Regions from separate parts of the Stenotrophomonas sp. TWI1151 genome, predicted to be linked through region 2. Evidence: riboswitches for the same ligand, from Rfam matches in the RefSeq annotation. Region 2 holds a riboswitch; the other holds the start of a gene.
What was found. Region 2 has a riboswitch for glycine ahead of gcvP (aminomethyl-transferring glycine dehydrogenase). Riboswitches for the same ligand answer to the same signal wherever they lie in the genome.
Positions count from the first base shown of each region.

Region 1: linked by a shared signal. The riboswitch ahead of ABE422_RS10330 (trimeric intracellular cation channel family protein) and the one ahead of gcvP (aminomethyl-transferring glycine dehydrogenase) in region 2 are both predicted to bind glycine.

Region 1 covers NZ_JBDJLA010000007.1:56,506-60,916, reverse strand. The annotation lists gene ABE422_RS10335 (MdtA/MuxA family multidrug efflux RND transporter periplasmic adaptor subunit) at 1-929, opposite strand, end outside; gene ABE422_RS10330 (trimeric intracellular cation channel family protein) at 1,358-1,975, opposite strand; glycine riboswitch at 2,069-2,160, opposite strand; glycine riboswitch at 2,169-2,262, opposite strand; gene ABE422_RS10325 (GIY-YIG nuclease family protein) at 2,307-2,576, shown strand; gene ABE422_RS10320 (ribonuclease E inhibitor RraB) at 2,663-3,007, shown strand; gene ABE422_RS10315 (NAD(P)/FAD-dependent oxidoreductase) at 3,008-4,300, opposite strand.
Region 2 covers NZ_JBDJLA010000006.1:155,955-160,365, reverse strand. The annotation lists gene gcvP (aminomethyl-transferring glycine dehydrogenase) at 1-1,542, opposite strand, end outside; glycine riboswitch at 1,631-1,732, opposite strand; gene ABE422_RS09800 (multidrug effflux MFS transporter) at 2,013-3,236, shown strand; gene ABE422_RS09795 (hypothetical protein) at 3,309-3,695, shown strand; gene ABE422_RS09790 (M2 family metallopeptidase) at 3,840-4,411, opposite strand, start outside.

The DNA.
Region 1 (4,411 bases), on a different contig from region 2:
ATCACCACCGCATCGCTGCTGCTGACCTGCAGGCGCACGTTGACGAACTGGTTGGGGAACAACGACTCATCGGCGTTGGCGAACTGCGCGCGCAATTTGAGCGTGCCGGTGGCGGTATCGATGCGGTTGTCCAGGCTGGAGAGCACGCCGTCGCCGAGCGCGGTGCGCTCCTCGCGGTCCCAGGCTTCCACGGTCAACTGCGGATTGGCGCGTGCCGCAGCCACCACCGCCGGCAGGTCCGGCTCGGGCACGGTGAACAGCACGCTGATCGGGGTGGTCTGGGTGATGGTGGCCAGCGGCTCGGTATCGCCACTGCGCACCAGGTTGCCGACATCGACGTTGCGCAGGCCCATGCGCCCGGCCACCGGTGCGGTGATGCGGGTGTACTGCAGCTGCAGGCGTGCTTCATCCACCGCCGCCTGATCGGTCTGGCGGCGGCCCTGCAGCTGGCGGACCTTGCTCTGCTGATCACTCAGGTCCTGCGCGGAGACGAAGTGCTTGGTCTGCAGTTCGGCGAAGCGCTTGAGTTGGCTTTCGGCATTGTCCAGCTCGGCCAGGTTCTGCTGCTGGGTGCCCAGTGCACGCGACAGCTGCACCTGGAACGGGCGCGGATCGATCTCGGCCAGCAGCTCGCCGGCGGTGACGTGCTGACCCTCGGAGAATGCCAACCGCAGCAGTTCGCCATCCACGCGGCTGCGGATGCTCACCGTATGCAACGGGGTCACCGTGCCGAGCGCTTTCAGGCGCACCACCAGATCTTCCCGCGTCGCGGTGGCCACACGCACCGGGGTGGCGGTGCTCGCAGGCGCGGCCTCGGCGGTCGGCGCGGGCGACAACACCCGCCAGGCGATCACGGCGGCGGCCAGTACGGCCACGACCAACAGCGGTTTGAACAGACGACGGGAACGCGAGGGGAGCGGGGCAGACATGGGGCATCCTGCGCGCACGCCACACGGCGAACGCGTCCATGGTTTACCGGCCCGTGGGGGCAGGCGGGGCGAAGTGGGGTTGTCTGGCGGGGCCGCTGGTCGAATGCCGCAGCGTGGCTGGATACCGACCCGGGAGGGGCGGGGGCGTCATGGTACCTCGTGTGGATGCCTGCACTCACATGCCCTTGGTCATGGGGCGGGGCAGGGCCCGGGCGGATGGGTGCATTGCGTCATCCGACCAAGGTGGTCACGGGGCGGCGCATGCATACCGTCGGTACACGCCGCCACCCGACCAACGGTCGGGTGCTACCGGTGCATTGAACGTATGTCAGGCCACCCGACCAACGGTCGGGTGCTACCGGTGCATTGAACGTGTGTCAGGCCACCCGACCAACGGTCGGGTGCTACCGGTGCATTGAACGTTCCGTTCAATGCACCTCGTCGCGGTATACGAACTTCGGCATTTCCCAGTTGAAGTGGATGGCCAGCAGGCGGAACAGGAAGCCACCGCCCAGGCACCACAGCGTGGCCGCGTTGAGCGATACACCGAGTTCCAGCAGGGTCAGGTAGGCCGCCCCGGTGAGCAGGGTGATCACGGCATACAGTTCTTTCTGGAAGATCAACGGCACCTCGTTGCACAGCACATCGCGCAGCACGCCGCCGAACGCACCGGTCAGCATGCCGGCGATCAGGATGATCGGCACGGTGTGCCCGCCTTCGCGCGCGACTGCGCAGCCGATCAGGGTGAACGCGATCAGGCCCAGGCCATCGAGGACCAGGAAGGTGCGCCGGAAGTGGTGCATCCAGCGCGCCACCCAGGTCGCGATCAGCGCCGCGCAGATGGTGAAGCCCAGGTACTCCGGGTGCTTCACCCAGCCCAGTGGGTAATGGCCGAGCACGATGTCGCGCAGCGAGCCGCCACCGAGCGCGGTGACGCAGGCGATGATGACCACGCCGAACAGGTCCATGCGGCGGCGGCCGGCCGACAGCGCGCCGGTCATGGCTTCGGCCGAGATGGCGATGAGGTAGATCAGGGAGAGCAGCATGGGGGTGGCTCCGGGAAGCACGTCAGGCGGGGACGGAAACGCACACGCATCACGCCAGCGCCGCTGCACTGTCGTGGGGTGGGATTCCGTTGCCGCTCCCGCTGTCCTTTTGCCTGAGAGTTCGGTGGCCAAGGCCACGTGCCCCTTCGGCGGGTCATTGAAGACCTCTCTCCAGATCGGCGTGTCGGATGCATGGTTGGTGGCTGTGCAGCCACCGGCCTGAGCGATTATGGGAGCCTGCGCCTTCGGCGGGCGCCAGCGCGGCGCCTCTCTCCTGCATCCGGGGCGGATTCTAGCAGCCGCCGGGCCCGTGCCGGGGGATAATCCCGGTATGCCCGCTGAACCCGCCCTCTGGTACCTGTACCTGCTTGAATGCCGCAACGGCAGCTATTACGCCGGCATCAGCAACGACGTGGACGCGCGCTTCCAGGCCCATCTCGCCGGCAAAGGGGCGAAGTACACCCGGGCCAACCCCCCGGTGAAGGTGCTGGCGATGCGCGCCTACCCGGACCGCGCGACGGCGTCGAAGGCCGAGTGGCAGCTCAAGCGGCAACCGCGCGAGCGCAAGCTGGCGTGGCTGGCGCTGCCCGATCCCACGTAGCCCCGCGTGCGGGTTGTTCGGGCCTTCGTTGGCGGCATACCATCGACCCTCGTTCGTTGATCCGCTTGCCCAAGCCCTGGAGTGCCATGTCCCGCGATCTGTCGTTGTACCCGGAAGATGAGAATGGCGATGTGCTCTGGAACATGCTGCAGGATGGCGACGACCTGTCGATTCCGCGCGAGGTGGATTTCGCGCTGATCTTCCCGACCCAGGACGTGGCGATCGCCTTCGCCGTGCACCTGCTCAAGAACGACCAGAAGGTGTCCTTCGCGGCGTACGAGGGCAACGACGACTACCCGTGGCAGGTGGTGGTGCATCCGCTGATGCTGCCGACCCACCAGAACATCTCGGGCTTCGAAGGTCTGCTCGCCAGCGAGGCGGTCTCCTACAGCGGCCAGGTCGATGGCTGGGGATGTCTGTCGCAGGGCTGATCAGGGCGTGGGCGGTCGTTTCGGTCGGCGATCGTCCTGCGCATCACCGAAGATGATCCGGGCGCTGCGCTGGTAGCTCCAGTACGCCACCGCCCAGTTCAACAGCACCACCACGCGGTTGCGGAAGCCGATCAGGAAGAACACGTGCGCGGCCAGCCAGAACCACCAGGCCAGCACCCCGGAGAGCTGCAGCCGGCCGAGGTGGACGATGGCGGCCATGCGGCCGATGGTCGCCAGGTTGCCAAAGTCCTGATACTTGAACGGCCCGGGTGCGGGCCTGCCGGCCAGGCGCGCCTGGATCGTGGTGGCCACGTGCTTGCCCATCTGCTTGGCCGCCGGCGCGACGCCGGGCACCGGCTTGCCGTCGGCCTGGGTCAGTGCGGCCAGGTCACCAGCGACGAAGATCTCCGGGTGGCCGTCCAGGGTGAGATCGGGCTGCACCGGCACGCGGCCGGCGCGATCCAGTGGCACGTCCAGCGTGCGCGCCAGCGGTGAGGCGGCGACACCGGCGGCCCAGACCACGGTGCGGGCCTCGACGAAGCGCTCGCCGAGCTGGAAGCCTTCGGCATTGATGTCGCTGACGGGGGTGCCGGTGAGCACTTCCACGCCCAGCTTTTCCAGCTGCCGCCGTGCCTTGAGCGAGAGCACCTCGGGGAAGGTCGACAGCACGCGCGGGCCGGCTTCGACCAGGCGGACCTTGGCCGAGGCGGGATCGATATGGCGGAACTCATTGCGCAGCGTGTGCCGCGCGATCTCGGCCAGGGTGCCGGCCAGTTCCACGCCGGTGGGGCCGCCACCGACCACGGCGAAACTCAGCCAGGCCGCTTTGCGCGCGGGATCGGGTTCGGCCTCGGCGCGCTCGAAGGCGAGCAGCAGCTTGCGGCGCAGCGCGATGGCATCGTCCAGCGTCTTCAGGCCCGGCGCATCAGCCGCCCATTCGTCGTGGCCGAAATACGCATGGGTGGCACCGGTGCACAGCATCAGGGTGTCGTAGGCGATCTGCGTGCCATCGGCCAGGGTCGCGGTGCGCGCCGCCTTGTCGATGTCGGTCACTTCGCCCAGCCGCACTTCAACGTTGCGCTGGTCGCCGAGGATGTGGCGCAGCGGTGCGGCGATATCCGGCGCGGACAGGCCGGCGGTGGCCACCTGGTAGAGCAGCGGCTGGAACAGATGGTGGTTGCGACGGTCCACCAGGGTGATGCGCACGTGCGCCGAGGCGAGGGCACGGGTAGCCCAGAGGCCGGCAAAACCGCCACCGATGATGAGCAGGTGGAGCGTGGGATCGCGGGTCATGCTTCACTCCTTGGCGGGCGCCGGCGGGGGGCGGCGCAGGTCGTCTCGTGATGCGGCCCATGGTCGCACGTGAAGCGCGATGTTCACGTCGATGGCCGATACTGGGTTCAG
Region 2 (4,411 bases):
GTTGAGCTTCATGGTGCAGCTGCCCAGCGGGATCATGGTGCGATCCATCGCCAGATCCTTGTCCGCCAGCGAACGCAGGTAACGCAGCAGTTCGTGTTCGCTGTGGTGGGTGTTGAACACCGGGTGGGTCAGGAAGGCGCTGGTGCGCACCAGATCGGCTGGCAACGCATCGGCGGTGGCCGCATCGAGCGCATCGACATCGACCGTGGCACCGAACAGCTGGCCAAGCGCGACGATGTCGGCGCGGGTGGCGGTTTCATCCAGGCTGATGCCGACCGCGTCGCTGTCGATCGCACGCAGGCTGATGCGTGCCGCAGCGGCCTTGGCGTGGATCGCCTTGGCGTCCACATCCTTGACGTGCAGGGTGTCGAAGAAGTGCTCGCCGACGTTGACGCCGGCGCCGCGCAGTGCCGCGGCCAGGATCGCGGCCAGGCGGTGGGTGCGGCGGGCGATACGGGTCAGGCCGTCCGGGCCGTGGTACACCGCATACATCGAGGCCATCACCGCCAGCAGCACCTGTGCGGTGCAGATGTTGGAGGTCGCCTTCTCGCGGCGGATGTGCTGCTCGCGGGTCTGCAGCGTCAAGCGGTAGGCAGCGTTGCCCTGCGCATCGACCGAGACGCCGATCAGGCGGCCCGGCATCGAGCGCTTATAGGCATCGCGGCAGGCCATGAAGGCGGCATGCGGGCCGCCGAAGCCGAACGGCACGCCGAACCGCTGCGAGTTGCCGACCACGATGTCCGCACCCCATTCGCCGGGGGCGGCGATCAGGGTCAGCGCCAGCAGATCGGTGGCCACGGCGACCAGGCCGCCGCGCGCGTGCACGGCATCGGCCAGCGCCTTGTAATCGCCGATATGGCCGAAGGTATCCGGGTACTGCAGCAGCACGCCGTAGGCTTCGGCTTCCATCGCCTCGGCCGGGGTGCCCACGCGCAGCACGATGCCCATCGGCTCGGCGCGGGTGCGCAGCAGTTCCAGCGTCTGCGGGTGCACGGCGTCGTGCACGAAGAACGTATCGGACTTCGACTTGGCCGAGCGCTTGGCCAGCGTCATCGCTTCAGCCGCAGCGGTGGCTTCATCCAGCAACGAGGCGTTGGCGATTTCCATGCCGGTCAGGTCGGCGCACAGCGTCTGGAAGTTGATCAGCGCTTCCATGCGGCCCTGCGAGATCTCGGCCTGGTACGGGGTGTAGGCGGTGTACCACGCCGGGTTTTCCAGCACGTTGCGCAGGATCACGTTCGGGGTGAGCGTGCCGTAGTAGCCCTGGCCGATGAAGGTGCGGAACACCTGGTTCTTGTCGGCGATGGCGCGGATCTTGGCCAGTGCCTGCACTTCGGTCAGCGACTCGGGCAGGTCCAGCGGTGCCGGCGATTTGATCCCGGCCGGGACGATCGCATCGGTCAGCGCGTCCAGCGAGGCGTGGCCGACCACGTCGAGCATCTGCGCGATTTCGGCGTCGTTGGGGCCGATATGGCGTTCGACGAACGCGTGGCTGTGTTCAAGCTCGCGCAGGGAGGGGGTGTTCTGGGACATGGCTGGCATCTCGGAGAGTGGGCACGCACGTTCGGAAGGCGGCTGGGCCAGGGCGCGTCGCGGGCGACAGCGATCCACCGGACCTTGCGGTCTTCCTGGGTGCCCCTCTGTCCTTTTGCCTGAGAGTTTGGAAGCGCGCATCGGCGTGCTTCGTGCCCCTTCGGCGCCGGCACTCGCCGGTCTCTCCAGAGTTTTGGTACGGGTGGTATCGGGCCTGAGCGATTACGGGCGTTGCGCCTTCGGCAGCGGGTGTCCGCTTCTCCCACCATGTAGCGGGGCGATTATAGCCCAGCGCTTCGGCCCACTGGGCCTTTCCGGCACCTGAATACGGGCGCGCACGTGCGCCGGAAACCGCGCCCGGGCATGGTGCCAAGGGCTGCAAAGGCCTATGATCACTGGATCCTCGTATTCATCTGGCGCCGCCCGTTCCGGGCCAGGCGCCCGCCGTGCAATGCGCATGGCCGCTGACGGAAGCCCGCATGACGCCCGCCTCACCCTCGACCCGCCGCCTGGCCCTGCTGCTCGCAGGCCTGGCGATGTTCGGTCCGTTCTCGATCGACACCATTTTCCCGGCGTTCCTGTTGCTGGGCGAGCGCATGCAGGTGGACCAGGTCGCGGTGCAGCAGACCATCAGCGTGTACCTGCTGTTCTACGGCCTGATGAGCCTGGCGCACGGCCCGCTGTCGGATGCGTTCGGCCGCAAGCGGGTGATCATCGGTGGGCTGGTGCTGTTCATCGGCGCCTCGATCGGCTGTGCGCTGTCGCGGGACATGACCACCTTGCTGGTGTTCCGCGCGCTGCAGGGCGTGACCGCCGGTGTGGGTGTGATCGTCGGCCGCGCGGTGATCCGCGATCTGTACCACGGTGCCGACGCGCAGCGGTTGATGAGCCAGGTCTCGATGATCTTCGGCGTCGCCCCGGCGATCGCGCCGATCATCGGTGGCTGGATCCTGCTCGGCGGCGGCGACTGGCCGCTGATTTTCTGGTTCCTGGTGCTGTTCGGCGTGGTGTTGCTGCTGGCCACCGGCAAGTGGCTGCCGGAAACCCATCCGGTCGAGGCGCGCACGCCGCTGTCGATGCGGGAACTGCTGCGCAGCTATGCGCGGATGGGGTCCAACGCGCGCCTGCTGAGGCTTTCGGCCGCCGGTGCGCTGAATTTCTCCGGCATTTTCCTGTATATCGCCTCGGCGCCGGTGCTGGTGATGCAGCACCTCAAGCTGGGCGAGGGCGGTTTTGCCTGGTTGTTCATTCCGACCATCGGCGGCATGACGATGGGCTCGTTCCTGTCCGGGCGGATGGCCGGGCGGATCCTGCCGCAGCGGCAGATCGCGATCGGATTCGGCCTGTGCGCAGTGTCGGCCGTGCTCAACATCACCTACGTGCTGTCCGTGCAGCAGATCGCGCTGCCGTGGGCGGTGATGCCGATCTTCCTCGGCGGCGTGGGCATGGCGCTGATCTTCCCGGTGCTGGCGCTGGCGGTCCTGGACATGTACCCGCACCAGCGCGGCCTGGCGTCTTCGATGCAGATGTTCATCCAGCTGATGATCAACACCGTGGTGGCCGGTGTGGTCTCGCCGATGCTCAGCAGCAGTCCGGTGCATCTGGCGTTGGGCTACATGGGCTTCTTCGCGCTGGGTGGCTCGTTCTGGTACTGGGAACGGTATTGCGAGCGCCGCCGCGAAGTACTGACGCCCATCGAGTAGGCCACGCAGCTGGCGGGTCCCCCAGGGCCCGTGCGGTATCCTTTGCCCTTTCATGCAGTCCGGAAGTCCCTGATGTCGACCACCTCCAAACTGCGCCGCGACATCCGCCGGCGCCGTGAAACCCTGGCCGCCAACCGCGAGCAGGCCGCCACCCCGCCGGTCGAGCCGCATGCCGAACTGCGCGACCAGCAACGTACGCTGCTGGCCGGCGTGGTACGCCGTGATGGCGAGTGGGTGCTGGGCATGGATGGGCGTATCGCCGGCCAGACCACCAGCGCGGCACGCGTGCTGGCCTTGATCATGCAGGCCGCCGAACTGCACGAGCGGCAGGGCACGCCGGTCCGGCTGGTGTACTCGGACGCGTTGAAGGATGCCGCGCACGCCGAGGCCAAGGCCGATGGCATGGACTTCGAGCAGTTCAAGACCGAGCTGGCGGCCGCCCTGAAACCCAAGTCCTAGCGCCACGCCACGTGTGGTTGCAGGTGGTCCCGGCCCATCGAGGCCGGACGCAGGCCACAGCGTCAGGGACAAAAAAAAACCGGCCTTTCGGCCGGTTTTTTCGTTGCGGGCTGCGGCCGGGCAGGGCCCGGCCCAACCCATGGGTTACGGTGCCGCCGGGGCCGCAGCGGTGGCCGCCGGCACCTGCCACCCACACATCTGGCCCTGGTTCTGCTGCTTGAGCCACTCGTTGACCGGGGTGAAGTACTCGATCATCGGGCCGGCATCGAGCTTGTCGCCGCCGGTGATTTCCTTCAGCGTAGCCTGCCACGGCTGGCTGGCGCCCTTGCTCAGCATCGCCCAGAACTTCTGGCCGGCTTCCTTGTTGCCGTAGAAGCTGCACTGGTGCAGCGGGCCCTTGTAGCCGGAGGCATCGCACAGGCCCTTGTAGAACTGGAACTGCAGGATGCGCGCCAGGAAGTAACGGGTATACGGGGTGTTGCCCGGCACGTGGTACTTGGCACCGGCGTCGAAGAACTCCTCACCGCGTGCGCTGGCCGGCGCCACGCCCTGGTACTTGGCCTTCAGGTCCCACCACGCCTGGTTGTAATGGTCCGGGGTGATCGAGCCATCGAACACACCCCAGCGCCAGCGGTCGATCATCAGGCCGAACGGCAGGAACGACACGCCGCTCAGGGCCATGCGCATCTGCGCGTTGATGGTCGCCTCGCGGCTTT